2 regions of the Kitasatospora sp. CMC57 genome follow, and region 1 is predicted to be linked to the other one. Evidence: riboswitches for the same ligand, from Rfam matches in the RefSeq annotation. Region 1 holds a riboswitch; the other holds the start of a gene.
The links. A riboswitch is a leader RNA that binds a small molecule or an ion and turns the genes downstream of it on or off. The one in region 1 is predicted to bind cobalamin.

Region 2: linked by a shared signal. The riboswitch ahead of ACKUU6_RS09010 (cobalamin biosynthesis protein) and the one ahead of ACKUU6_RS12340 (ribonucleoside-diphosphate reductase subunit alpha) in region 1 are both predicted to bind cobalamin.

The regions. Positions count from the first base shown of each region.
Region 1 covers NZ_AP035881.2:2,811,684-2,818,779, reverse strand. The annotation lists gene ACKUU6_RS12340 (ribonucleoside-diphosphate reductase subunit alpha) at 1-1,747, opposite strand, end outside; cobalamin riboswitch at 1,906-2,046, opposite strand; gene ACKUU6_RS12335 (ArnT family glycosyltransferase) at 2,109-3,965, opposite strand; gene ACKUU6_RS12330 (glycoside hydrolase family 26 protein) at 3,965-5,047, opposite strand; gene ACKUU6_RS12325 (glycosyltransferase family 2 protein) at 5,044-6,462, opposite strand; gene ACKUU6_RS12320 (GH12 family glycosyl hydrolase domain-containing protein) at 6,944-7,096, shown strand, end outside.
Region 2 covers NZ_AP035881.2:2,013,612-2,020,707, reverse strand. The annotation lists gene ACKUU6_RS09030 (cobyrinate a,c-diamide synthase) at 1-249, opposite strand, end outside; gene cobO (cob(I)yrinic acid a,c-diamide adenosyltransferase) at 254-859, opposite strand; gene ACKUU6_RS09020 (putative cobaltochelatase) at 862-2,883, opposite strand; gene ACKUU6_RS09015 (cobyric acid synthase) at 2,880-4,397, opposite strand; gene ACKUU6_RS09010 (cobalamin biosynthesis protein) at 4,394-5,335, opposite strand; cobalamin riboswitch at 5,437-5,571, opposite strand; gene ACKUU6_RS09005 (YidB family protein) at 5,741-6,139, shown strand; gene ACKUU6_RS09000 (helix-turn-helix domain-containing protein) at 6,424-7,096, shown strand, end outside.

The sequences.
Region 1 (7,096 bases):
CGATGTGCAGCTGGCCCCGGGCGGCGCGGGTCTCCGCGTACGCCTCGTGCCGGCCGAGCTGGACGGCCAGCTCGCTGGAGCGCTCGTAAGCGACCAGCATGATGCGCTCGGCGATCAGGGTGGAGAGCTGCTTGGCCTCGGCGGAGTCGAAGTCCAGCCGGAGCTGGAAGAAGACGTCCTGGAGGCCCATCACGCCGAGGCCGACCGGGCGCCAGCGGGAGTTGGAGGTGCCGGCCTCGGGGGTCGGGTAGAAGTTGATGTCGATGACCCGGTCCAGGAAGGTCACGGCGGTCCGCACGGTGGCGTCCAGCCGGTCCCAGTCCATCGCGTTGACCAGGTCGGCCGCCGAGGCGCCGATCGCGACGTGGGCACCGAGGTTGACCGAACCGAGGTTGCAGACCGCGGTCTCGGAGTCGTCGGTGACCTCCAGGATCTCGGTGCAGAGGTTCGAGGAGTGCACGGTGCGGCCGGGCACGGCGGTCTGGTTGGCGGCGCGGTTGGCGGCGTCCTTGAAGGTCATCCAGCCGTTGCCGGTGGTCGCCAGGGTGCGCATCATCCGGGCGTACAGGGTCTGCGCCGGGATGGTGCGGACGGCCTTGCCCTCGGCCTCGGCCTTCAGGTACGCGGCGTCGAAGTCGGCGCCCCAGAGGTCGACCAGCTCGGGCACGTCGGCCGGGGAGAACAGCGACCAGTCGGCGTCGGCGTTCACCCGGCGCATGAACTCGTCCGGGATCCAGTGGGCCAGGTTCAGGTTGTGGGTGCGCCTGGCCTCCTCGCCGGTGTTGTCGCGGAGCTCCAGGAACTCCTCGATGTCGGCGTGCCAGGTCTCCAGGTACACGCAGGCCGCGCCCTTGCGGCGGCCGCCCTGGTTCACCGCGGCGACCGAGGAGTCCAGGGTGCGCAGGAACGGGACGATGCCGTTGGACTTGCCGTTGGTGCCGCGGATCAGGCTGCCGCGCGAGCGGATCCGGGAGTAGGAGAGGCCGATGCCGCCGGCGTGCTTGGAGAGCCGGGCGATCTGCGCGTAGCGGCTGTAGATCGAGTCCAGGTTGTCCAGCGGCGAGTCCAGCAGGTAGCAGGAGGACATCTGCGGGTGCTTGGTGCCGGAGTTGAAGAGGGTCGGCGAGGAGGTCAGGTACTCCAGCCGGCTCATCAGGGTGTAGAGCTCGGCCACCTCGGCCACCGACTGCTCGGTGTCGCCGACCGCGAGACCGGCCGCGACCCGCAGCAGGAAGTGCTGGGGGGTCTCGATCACCTTGCGGGTGATCGGGTGGCGCAGCAGGTACCTGGACTGCACGGTGCGCAGGCCGAAGTACTCGAAGCGGTCGTCGCCCTGCTGGTCGATCAGGGCGTCGAAGGCGTCGGCGTGCTTGGCCACGAAGGCGGCGGTGACGTCGCCGATCAGGCCCTCGGTGTGGCCGACCACGATCGAGGCGGAGAAAGAGACGGCGCCCTGGCCGATCGCCTCGTCCTGGATCTCCAGCGCGAGCAGGCGGGCGGCCAGCTTCGAGTACTGCGGGTCCTCGGCGATCATCGAGGCGGCAGCCTCCACGGCCAGTCCGCGCAGCTCGGCGAAGTCCGAGTTGGCGTTCCGGCCGCGCAGCGCAGCGGCCGCGACGTGGCCGGGGTCCACCTGGGGCAGGTCGGTGCTGCGGTCGGTGAGCAGCCGGAGCAGCGCGGTACCGGGGTCGGTCCGGTCTTCGGCAACGCCCTGGGCGGGCAGGGCAACTGAGGCAGCGATGGTCAAGGCGCTTCTCTCCTGGCGGCGGCGGTCGGCGAGGGTCTACCGAGCCGTATGGGCGCAGGGGAGCGCGCGCAGCGCCGGACGGCGCGCGCTGTTCAACCCCCCTGGCCCACCCGCGAGGCCCGGACGTTACTGCTGTGCTGCATGGCGTCTGCGGGGAAGCCGTGTCGCACGCCGTCGGCAGGTCATCGGACTCACGGGCGCTCGCTGGGCCGCCCGCTCACCGCTGCGGGGCAGTCCCGGACTCGCACCGGGTTCCCCTGCTTCGACAGCGAGAGCGAGCATACATGTTGTGGCGGCAGACTTTCGCAGCCCCATATGTAGTGGCGATGGCGTGTTGCCCACAGGCGCCGGGTCACTGCGCTCAGTGCAGGAGATAGACCTTGTAGGTGCTGGCGTCGACCGTTGTGGCGGTGAACTGGGCGATCAGCCTGTACCGCCCGTTGGCCCTCACAGCCTCGCTGAGGGCTCGGTCGGTGGCGGCCGGAGCGGTGCTGTCGAGCACCACCAGGTTGAACCAGCCGTCCTTGATGGCGGCGGTGCTGCCCTCCAGGCCCCGGTGCTTCACGCCGGCCTGATCCTGGTAGTCCGTGCCGGCCCGGGCCGAGACCCACTGATCGGGCTTGGTGACGCCGCCGAGGTAGTACTCGGGCAGACCCTCGATCTCGGTGAGGAAGCGTCCCTCCGCCGTCACGTTGGCCCGCAGCACGCCCATCAGACGGCCGGAGTCGGGACCGTTCTGGAAGCGAAGCGCCGCCTGGTCGAGGCCGAGGGCGAGCAGGGCGACCCAGACCAGGATGCCCAGCTGGGGGTGGCGGAAGTGCGCGCCGACCAGTCGTGTGATGCCGACCCCGGCCAGCGGGGCGGCCAGCAGCATGCCGTAGCCGAGCTGACGGAACATCACCCCGGAGCTGTGCAGGTAGAGGTAGCCGGCCGGGATCAGCAGCGCGGCCGCGCACAGCGTGATGCCGAGGACGATCCGGCGGCGGCGCCTGGCGGCGGTGCCGGGGGATGTGTCGGGCGCCTCGTTCATCCGCTCGCGGCGTGCGTAGGCGATCGCACCCGCGCAGGCGAGGACCGTGAACAGGCCGCTCCACTGGGCGGTGGCGGTGAGGATCGGACCGAGCTCCTGGGTGCCCCGCTCGGGTGACAGCCAGTCCGTGACACCGGAGAGCGAGCCGAGCACCGCCAGCAGGCCGCCGGTGCCCGCGGCGAGCAGCAGGACCCGGAGCACCGAGGGCGGGACGCCCCGGTGCGGCCAGGCGGTGATCAGCGCCAGCCCGAGCAGCGCGGGCAGGGTGACGACCGCGGCGTACGAGGCTGTGACCGCGAGGGCGGTGACCGGTACGGCCAGCAGCACGGTGGCCACCGGCAGACGGTGGGTGGCCACCACGATCCAGGCCGCCAGGGCGACCAGCATGACGGCCAGGGCGTCGGGGGCGGCGTAGAAGCCGACCACCACGGTGGACTGCAGCACGGCGTAGGCCGCGGCGGCGCAGATCGCCGTGCGCTCGTTGAACAGCCGACGGGTCAGCGCGTAGAGCAGGGCGGTGGCGATCAGGGCGAAGACCAGGCTCAGCACCCGGGGGCCGAACACGCCGGATGCGTCGGTCGCCGCGCCGGCCATCGGTGGGTAGAGCCAGACCGCACCGGGGAAGTGGTCGAGCAGGTGGGTGGTCACCGGGGTGTCGTGGAGCAGGTGCTGCCACTGCTGCCGGCCACCGATCATGACGGCGGCCTCGTCCGGGTGCGCGGCACTGTTGAGGCGCAGCGAGAGCGCCGTCTGGACGGCCAGCACGCCGAACAGCAGGCCCCGGCCGATCCAGCGCCGACGGGGGCTGGGCATCGGGTCCCAACCGGAGTCGGGGACCTGCGGGATCCGGTACGGGGCGAGCACGACCTCGGAGGTCTCGTCCCCGACAGCCGCCCGGTCCGGCTGGACGGGGACGACCGGCTGGACCGGCTCGGCCGCGCGGGCGTCCTCGGCGCGGTGGTGGGCGCCCCGGCGGTCCGGTTCCGGCGTGTGGTCGGCCGCGAAGCGGCCGGTGCCGTACCGGTCGTTGTCGGGTTGCTCCGCGGTGGTGATCGGGTTCACCGGCTGGGAGGCGAACCAGCCGGGGCCCGAGCCGCCGGACTGCTGCCGGCCGGCGTGCGGAAGGTCGTGCTGCGGGCCCTGGCTCGGCGACTGCGGCGTGAACCAGGAATCGGTCTCTGAGGGCATCATGGTTTCCGGATGTCGAAGCCGTAGCGCGGGTCGGAGACACGCTTCTTGTAGTCCGAGAGCGACTGGGGGGAGGTCTCCACCCGCCAGTCGGCGCGCTTGACGATGTTGAACCAGACGAAGCCGATGACGTCGTCGTGCGCGGCCAGGCCGTTGAAGAGGGCGTCGATATCCGCTCGGCGGCGCTTGTCACCCTCGGAGGCGGTCTCGCTGATGAAGAACGGCTTCTTGGTGAAGGTCCGGATCTCGGCCATGGTCGACCCGTACAGGGTGTCGAAGGTCTTCGGTCCACTGAGGGTGAAGTAGCCGGTCATGCCCGCCCAGTCGACGTAGCTGTCACCGGGGTAGTACGGCGCGAGCCGGGTGTTGGGGGCGGGGATGATGATGTTGGGACTCCACACCCAGATCACGTTGGTCGCGCCGGCCTCGGTGAAGAGGTCGTGGACGTGCTGCCAGCCCGCGACGAAGTCGGCGGGGCCGTTGGCCTGGCGTCCCCAGGGGTACCAGTCGCCGTTCATCTCGTGAGCGATGCTGATGGCGACCGGCAGGTTGAACTTGGCCACGGACTTGGCGACGCTTCTGACGTACCCGTCCGTGGTACCGGCCGCGATCGACGCCATCGTGACGTCGTGCGGCTCCCAGGCCATGTACGGCAGGGCGCCGGAGTCGTAGATCCGGTGGGCGCCCACGGTGTCGAAGCCGTCGCCCCAGGCGGCGTAGTACTCGATGACGTTGGGCTGCTTGCCGATCTTGGCGGCGTACTCGTTCACCGGATCGATCGACTGGGGCACGTTCTCCAGCGCGACCCCGACGTACTTGCGGGACGGCGCGAGCAACGGGGTGACGTTGTACGGGAGCGAGGCGTCCCGGACCGGCTCGACGGCGGGCGCGGAGTCGGTGGCGGCGGGTGTCGCCGTCGCGGTGGCCGCCGCAGCCGCAGCGTCGGCGGCCCGCACCGCGGCGAAGCCGGGGTCCTCCGGGCCGCAGCCGGTCGCCAGCAGCAGACCGGCCGTCAGGAGCGTGAGCAGCGCGGACGACCGGCGGGCGGTGGAACGTGGACGGTGGGCGGGCAAGGCGATCACACAGCTTCCGTGGGACGCGGTTGGACGAGGACGCGGCCCACCACGACGGCGTAGAAGAGACCGGACGCGAGCACCAGGGTGTAGTCCAGCGGCGCCATGCTGAGCATCCGCCAGATCGCGGCGCCCACCCAGACCAGGGCGGTCCCGCCGCTCCAGATGATCGTGCCCAGCCAGAACCGCCGGGTCTTGTTCTTCTTGGCACCGCTGGAGCCGGTGGCCTGCCACGCCATCCGGTTGCGGCGCAGGATGTCGTAGATCGCGAAGACGTGGGCCCAGCCGTACATCAGCCGGGCGGACCAGGCCTCCAGGCGGTAGGGGTTCCGGTGCCAGAGCGGGAAGATCAGGGTGGCGTACACCAGCCCGGGGATCACCAGCGCGGTGTTCTCCCAGCGGATCAGGTCCGGGCGGACCAGCAGCAGCACGATCGGCAGCAGCGGGGAGACCAGGGTGAAGAGTGCCGTGTGGATGTAGTAGAAGAATCCGGACATGTAGCACATCCGGGTCACCACACGCAGTGGCGTCCCCCAGAACTTCCGGCTGCCCAGCAGGCTCATCGAGCCCGAGCACCAGCGGTACTGCTGGTTGAAGAACCCGCCGACGTTGTCAGGGCAGACGCCGGCGGCCAGGGCGACCGGCACGTAGCGCAGGTCCCAGCCGAGGCGCCGTAGGTCGAACCCGGTGTGTACGTCCTCGGAGTGCTCGATCAGGGTGGTCCCGCCGTTCTCCACCAGGGCGGCCCGGCGGTAGACGGCGCAGCTGCCGACGCAGATCGCGCCGTCGTTTCGCTGCCGAGAGACCTGGACGGTGCGGTAGAAGAGCTCCTGTACGGCACCGGCGCCGCGCTCGATCCAGTTCTGCGAGTCGAGGATGCGGAAGAACTGCGGGGACTGGACGATCCCGATCCGGGGGTCGTCCGCCATGTAGGGCAGCAACTCCTCCAGCAGGTCGGCCCGGGGTGCGAAGTCGGCGTCCAGGATGAGGATGAAGTCGCCGTCGGAGTTGCGGAAACCGAACTGCAGGTTGCCGGCCTTCTTGAACCAGCCGCGGTTGTTCCTGGTCCCGTAGACGAAGCCGAAGTCCACCGCCATCTGGGCGAGTTCGGGGCTGTCGCTGTCGTCCAGCACGTACGGGGTGACATCGCCGGGGTACTGGTCGCGGAGCCGGGCCACGTGGGTCCAGGTGTTGTGCAGCACCTCGATCGGCTCGCCGGCCACCGGCAGGAAGACGTCCACGTTGGGGTAGTGCTCGGGCCGCCAGTTCCGGACCAGCGCCCGGTGGCGCTTGAGGTCGAAGCTCTCGTTGAAGCCGTGCACCCAACGGGATATCAGGTAGTAGACGATCGTGAACCCGAGGAAGGGGATCGCGAACCAGAACCAGCGGCTGGTCCGCAGCAGCCCAACCTGACTCGCCACCATGCAGCAGAAGCTGAGCAGCGAGAACACCGTCAGCACCCAGAGGTGGGTTTTGGCGTAGGAGTACTTCTCGGTGTTGTCCGGCGGCTGCGGGAGCAGTCCGAGCTGTGCCCGGCTGGACGGCTCGGGGCGGCCCCGGCGACGCGAGGTGGCCGTCCGCCGGCTGCCCGAGACCTGGGTACCCTCGGTGACGGTCACTCGGCCTGCCCCCCAGAAGCGTTTTAATCGGACGAAATCCCCATGGGCACACCGGACATGATGGCGTAACTGGGGACCCCAGGATCGTACGTGAAGTCCCAGGGGAAAGCGGGGCCGCAGCGGAGCGGGCGGCCCGGGAACCAGGATCGAGTTCCGATCGTGATGTGATTGAAGTTTCACGGATACCGTTAGCCCTGGTCACCGCCAGAGGGGGCGGTCGTAGACGGAGAGAGGGAGGGACAACGTGAACGGCACTGCCACGCGGTCGGTGTGGAGGATGCGGGCGGTGGCGGCATCCGCGACGGCCGCAGCTCTGCTGGCGGGCTGTTCGAGTCAGGCGATCCCGGGCGCCGTGCCGCCGGCCGCCACCAGCGCCGCCCCCGTCCAGACCGGGGCCACTCTCTGCTCGACCGCGAAGGAGCCTTTTCCCAAGCGGTTG
Region 2 (7,096 bases), 800 kb from region 1:
GTCGGCCCCGGCGGCGCCGTGCAGGAAGAGCGGGGCGACCCGCTCGGGCCCGCACATGAAGGCGTCCAGGTTGCGGCCCGGACGCCCGGCGGCCAGCGCGTGGTAGCCGGGGTCGATGTAGTCGGGGCCCACCTTGTGCGGGGAGACCGCCAGGCCGCGGGCGGCCAGGGCGGCCATCAGGCCGGTGGCGACGGTGGTCTTGCCCGCGCCCGAGGAGGGCGCGGCGATGACGAGACGGGGGATGTTCAACCGACTACCACTCGATACCGCGCTGGCCCTTGCGGCCGGCGTCCATGGGGTGCTTCACCTTGGTCATCTCGGTGACCAGGTCGGCGACTTCGAGCAGCTCGTCCTTGGCGTACCGGCCGGTGATCACCACGTGCTGGTTGCCGGGGCGGTTCCGCAGCACCTCGACCACCTCGGCCACGTCGACCCAGCCCCAGTGCATGGGGTAGGTGAACTCGTCCAGCACGTAGAAGCGGTAGGTCTCGGCGGCCAGATCGCGCTTGACCTGCTCCCAGCCCTCCTTGGCCGCCTCCTCGCTGGACTCGACCATGTCGGCCGAACGCTGGACCCAGGACCAGCCCTCGCCCATCTTGTGCCACGCCACCGTGCCGCCCTCGCCGGAGGCGCCGAGCACCTTGAGCGCGTTCTCCTCGCCGACCTTCCACTTGGCCGACTTGACGAACTGGAACACCCCGACCGGCCAGCCCTGGTTCCAGGCCCGCAGCGCCATCCCGAAGGCGGCGGTGGACTTGCCCTTGCCGGGCCCGGTGTGCACGGCGGTGATGGGCAGCGTACGGCGCTGACGGGTGGTCAGACCGTCGTCGGGGACAATCTCTGGCTGGCCCTTCGGCATGGTCAAGCTGCCTTTCGCATCGGGGAGGAGGGCCGGTGCGCGTGCACCAGGGCGGCGACGCCCTCGGCCCTGAGGTCGTCCAAGGTGACGGCGGAGGCGTTCAGCTGGGCCGCCAGCGTGTGCGCCAGGCCGAGCCGGACGTGGCCGGACTCGCAGTCCAGCACCACGCTCGCCACGCCCTGCGCGGCCAGTAGTCCGGCCGCCCGCGCGGCCTGCGGCAGGGCGTCCCGGCCGCCGGTGGCCCGACCGTCGGTGACCACCACCAGCAGCGGACGGCGGTGCGGGTCACGCATCCGCTCCACCCGCAGCGTCTCGTGTGCCCGGAGCAGCCCGGCGGCCAGCGGAGTCCGTCCCCCGGTGGGGAGTTGCTCCAGCCGGGCCGCGCCGACCTCGACCGAGGAGGTCGGCGGCAGCGCCAGCTCGGCGCCGCTGCCCCGGAAGGTGATCATGCCGATCTTGTCCCGCCGCTGGTAGGCGTCCATCAGCAGCGAGAGCACCGCGCCCTTGACGGCGGTCATCCGCTGCCGGGCCGCCATCGACCCGGAGGCGTCCACCACGAACAGCACCAGGTTGGACTCCCGTCCCTGGCGCACCTGTTCGCGGAAGTCGTCCTTGCGCAGCACCAACGCCCGCGAGTCGCGCCCGCGCGCGGCCTGGTGCGGCGCGGCGGCCCGGAGGGTGGCGGTCAGGTGCAGCCGGCTGAGGTGGCCCTGCGGGCGGCGGGCCCTGATGGTGTGCCCGCCGTCCGTCTCGGCGGGGGAGCGGCGCCCCTGGGCGCCCTTGCCGGTGCCGGGCACCTTGAACAGCCGGGTCCGGTACGGCTCCCCGGCCGAGGCCACCGGGGCCTTGCTGCCGCCGCCCTGGGCCTGCGCGGGCACCTCGGGCTCACCGGCGGGCTCTTCGGCGGCGGTCGAGCCGTCGGGGGCGTCGCCCTGCGGCTCGGGGGCACCGCCGCCGTCGCCGTCCGGGCCGTCGTCCTCCGGGCCCTCGGAGGGTCCTTCCGAGGGCCCCTCGGAGTGCTCGTCCAGGGTCCGGTCGAGCTGCTCCTCGTCCAACCCGGGGGCGTCGAACGGGTTGCGCCGCCGCCGGTGCGGCAGCGCGAGCTGGGCGGCCTTGCGGACGTCCTGCTCGTTCACCTCGGTCCTGCCCTCCCAGGCGGCCAGCGCGACGGCCGTCCGGGCCATCACGATGTCCGCGCGCAGCCCGTCCACCTCGAAGGCCGCGCAGACGGCGGTGATCTGCCGCAGCGCCACGTCGGTCAGCACCACCTGTGGGAGCAACTCCCGGGCAGCGGTGATCCGTTCGGCCAGCTCCCGTTCCTCGGCCGCGAACCGGGCCGCGAAGCCGTCCGGGTCCGCGTCGTACGCCAGCCGCCGACGGACCACCTCGGCGCGCTCGTCCGGCTCCCGGGTGGCGGCGATCTCCACCGTGAGGCCGAACCGGTCGAGCAGCTGCGGCCGCAGCTCGCCCTCCTCCGGGTTCATCGTGCCGACCAGCAGGAAGCGGGCCGCGTGCCGGACCGACACGCCCTCCCGCTCGACGTACGAGCGGCCCATCGCGGCGGCGTCCAGCAGCAGATCCACCACGTGGTCCTGGAGCAGATTCACCTCGTCGATGTAGAGCACGCCCCGGTGAGCCTTGGCCAGCAGGCCGGGCTCGTACGCCTTGACGCCCTCGGCCAGCGCCCGCTCCAGGTCGAGCGAGCCGACGATCCGGTCCTCCGAGACGCCGACCGGCAGCTCGACCAGGTGCGCCGGCCGTTCCTGCCCGGGGACGGCGCCGTGCGGGCCGTCCGGGCACTGCTGGTCAGGGGACGAGGGGTCGCAGGCGAACCGGCAGCCCGGCACGGTGTCGATCGAGGGCAGCAGCCCGGCCAGGGCCCGCACCATGGTCGACTTGGCGGTGCCCTTCTCGCCGCGCACCAGTACCCCGCCGACGGCCGGTGAGACGGCGTTCAGCAGCAGCCCGAGCCGCAGGTCGGCCATGCCGACGATCGCGGTGAAGGGGTAACGCACGTCGGTCATCGGTCGGTCTCCGTAGCTCGGGGTGCCCCGGGTGGGACGAACGGCAGGTGGGCGGGCGCGCCGCCCTCGATCAGCTTCCACAGCGCGTCGGTGTCGGCGTGCTCCTCGATCAGGTCACCCAGCCGGTCCAGGCGTTCCTCCCGGGCGGCGGCGAAGGAGGTGTCCGGCGCGGGGACGAAGGCCCGCCCCGCCTGCTCGGCCACCTCGCGCAGCAACGCCCGGCGGAAGCCGTCGTTCTCCAGCGCACCGTGCCAGGTGGTGCCCCGCACCGACCCGACCCGACAGCCGTCCAAGAAGGGATCCCCTCCCTCAACGGTCACCACGCCGTGGTGGATCTCGTACCCCTCGACCCGCTCGCCGAAAGCCTCGCCGACCGGCCGGGCGAGCACCTTCTCCCGGCCGAACACCACCCGGGTCGGCAGCAGCCCGAGCCCTTCGACCGTGCCGGCCTTCGACTCCACCTGATCCTCGATCACCTGACCGAGCATCTGGTAGCCGCCGCACACCCCGAGCACCGGCAGCCCCGCCGCCGCCCGGGCCCTGAGCACCGGTTCGAGACCGCGCTCGCGCAGCCACTCCAGATCGGCCACGGTGGCCCGGGTGCCGGGCAGCACCACCAGGTCCGCGTCGGCCAGCTCCTCGGCCCGGGTGGCCCAGCGGACGAGAACGCCCGGCTCCTGCGCCAGTGCGTCCAGGTCGGTGAAGTTCGACAGCCTCGGGAAGCGGACCACCGCGACCCGCAGCACGTCCGCCCCCACCGGGCCGCGCACCGCGCCCCGGTCCACCACGGTGGTCAGGTCGAGCGAGTCCTCGGCGTCCAGCCACAGGCCGGAGAGCATCGGCAGGGTGCCGAGCACCGGACGGCCCGTCAGCTCGCGCAGCATCTCGAGACCGGGGGCCAGCAGCCGGGCGTCGCCCCGGAACTTGTTCACGAACCAGCCCGCCACCAGCGCCTGGTCCTCCGCCGAGAGCAGCGCCAGCGTCCCGTACATGGCCGCGAACACCCCACCCCGGTCGATGTCGCCGACCACCACCACGGGCAGCCGCGCCGCCGTGGCCAGGCCCATGTTGGCGATGTCCCGGTCCCGCAGGTTGATCTCGGCGGGGGAGCCGGCGCCCTCGCAGACCACCACCTCGTACCGGCTCCGCAGGTCGGCCAGGCACTCCAACGCCCGCTCCAACAGGACGGGCTTGCGCTCGCGGTAGTCCAGCGCGCCGACCTCGGCGACCGCCCGGCCGAGCAGCACCACCTGGCTGCGGCCGTCCGCCCCGGGCTTGAGCAGCACCGGGTTCATCGCCGCCTCCGGCTCCACCCGGGCGGCCTGCGCCTGCATCGCCTGCGCGCGGCCGATCTCGGCGCCGTCGGCGGTGACGAAGGAGTTCAGCGACATGTTCTGAGCCTTGAACGGGGCCACCCGGACGCCCTGGCGGGCCAGCCAGCGGCAGATGCCCGCGGTGACCACGCTCTTGCCCGCGTCCGAGGTGGTCCCGGCGACCAGCAGCGACCCGCTCACGACTTCCTCCAGGTGTACAGGGCCCGGCCGGTCACGGTGACCGCCAGCGCCAGGGCGCCGACCCGCCGGGAGAGCGCGCAGGCCCGTTCGATGTCGTCGACCGTCACCGGCCGCAGCTCGCCGCCGAGCACTGGCCGGTGCTCCAAGCGCTCCCCGTACCGCAGGGTTCCGCCCAGCCGCACCCCGAGCGCCCCCGCGAAGGCCGACTCGGCCTGGCCCGCGTTCGGGCTCGGGTGTGACGAGCCGTCACGGCGCCAGACCCGCCAGGCCGTACCCGGCTCGGGCGCGGCCGCCACGGTGAGCAGTGCGGTCAGCCGGGCGCCCGGCCAGCCCGCCAGGTCGTCCAGCCGGGCCGAGGCCCAGCCGAACCGCAGATGGCGCGGCGAGCGGTGGCCGACCATCGCGTCCAGGGTGTTGACGGCCCGGAACGCGAGCAGCCCCGGCGTACCGGCCAGCGCCCCCCAGGTGAGCGCGTTCACCACGGCGTCGGCGGTGTTCTCGGCGACCGACTCCACCACCGCGCGGGCGATCTCCGGACCGTCCAGCGCACTCGGGTCCCGGCCACACAGGTGCGGCAGCTGCTCCCGGGCGGCCGTCAGGTCGTTCCGCCGGAGCGAGCGGCCGATGGCGCGGGCCTCCCGGGTCAGCGAGGTGCCGCCCAGCACCGTCCAGGTCGCGGCGGCGGCCAGGCAGGACCGGGCCAGCGGCGCCCGGCGCAGCGCCCGCTCGGCGAGCACCGTCCCGGCCGCGACGGTGCCCACGCAGGCGGCCGTGTACGCGGCGCCGGCCGGACGGTGGTCGCGCCAGAGCCGGCGCTCCAACCGGGTGGCGGCCGAGCCGAAGACGGCGACGGGGTGACCCCGCCGGGGATCGCCGAACCCCGCGTCGGCCAGGTAGCCGGCGACGGAGCCGAGCAGGAACGGGAGCGCGGGGGTCAGTCGGCGCACGACGGGGAGGTGTCGGCTCGGTCCTGGATTGCCGGCATGGCGTGGGTGTCCTCACTCAGGGTCCGCGCCCTGGATCGACGTACCGGGGGCGAGAGTCTCCTGGCTTCCGGGTCCGGCACACTCCCGGGCCTTCCAACAGCCGCCGGGGCGGGCCGTCGTGACCGTACGTCGAGAGTGCTCCCCGGTGACAGTGGCGGGACCGCGCCGGACTCGCACCGGCTTCCTCTGCTTGCCTCCGTTTGGCTGAAGGATCCCATCACGCGGCCGGACGGGCAGTCAACAAAGGGCGCGGAGGGGTTGGTCACACGTCCGTTCGCCCCGCCGTGCGGGGGCGTTCCCCGGGGGTGAAGCTGGCCCTGGCGCGGCGTCGGTCCGCGCCCGAACTGGAGGACGGTCATGACCGATCTCGGAAAGCTTCTCGGCGGACTCCTCGGCGGCAACGCCGACGGCAGCGGGGGCAACCTGCTCGCCATGCTGCTCAGCACGCTCGGCGGTGGGCAGGGCGCGGCGGGCGGTCTCGCCGCCCTGCTCCACCAGCTCACCCAGGGCGGCCTCGGCCCGCAGGCCCAGTCCTGGGTCGGCACCGGCGCCAACCATCCGGTCACCGGCCCCGAACTCGCCGCGGCCCTCCCGGACCGCGAGCTCGACGCCCTCGCCGAACAGTCCGGCCTCTCTCCCGACCAGGTCGCCCGACACCTCGCCGCCCAGCTCCCCGCCGCCGTCGACCAGCTCACCCCTACCGGTGAGCTGCCCACCCCGGCCACTCTCGACGAGCTCTTCGCGACGCAGAGCTGAAGGCAGGGGCCGCACTGTCCGGGCGGGTGGCTCCGCCGCGCGGGCCAGGAGGTCCGGTGCCGGGGTCACCTGCGACAGCCGGCACGCACCGCCTGCCGAGGCGGAGCCGCTCAGCAGGCCCCGAGCCCCCGGACGGGCCGGCGCCCGTGGTTACCTCCGAGTACAACGTCTGATCAGCCGTCAGCATTGGTGGGAAGCACCAAGGACCCACCAAACCGGACACCCTCGCTTCGTGCGTTCAGCGGGTGATCCGCCGGTCCGCCCCGGTCCTACCGTCTGATGGCATGCGACGAAGACCGCCCGCCCCCACGCCCGTGCCCTTCTCGCCGACCGCGGCCAGAGCCCACCGGGCCGGTCTCGGCCTGACCCCCGATCAGGTCGCCGAAGGAATGGCGGCCCACGGCATCCGCCTGCTGCCGAGCCACGTGATCGGCTGGGAGACCGGTGAGTTCCGGCCGTCCGAGGAGGAGTTCATCGCGCTGGCCCGGGCCCTCTGGTGCCCGCCCGCCCAACTGATGGGCACCGCGCCGGCCACCCTGCGGGACTTCCGGGTGGCCCGCGAGCTCACCCAGGACCAGGCCGCCCACCGGATCGGTGTGACCCTCCGCGCGTACGAGCAGGCCGAGCTGGCCGGCAAGTGGGGCGGCGACGCCGGACAGACGCACGCGCTGGCCCATGCGCTGGGCATCGGACTGCGGATGCTGGTGCGGGTGACCCACCGTCAGGACGAGCTCGACCGCTGTCTGCGCCAGTGCGTGGACGGCCGCTGGCAGTCGCAGGTGAAGCCGGTGGCCCGCCTGGTGCCGGTGCCCCGGCCGGTGCTGGAGGAGACGCTCGCGGAGTTCCAGGGCGAGTACCTGGTGCCGATGCACTGGGGCTCCTCGCCGGCCCCGGCCGACCAGCAGTCGGCCAAGCCGCACGCGCAGCGGTTCTGGGAGCTGCTGTCCCGGCACCGGA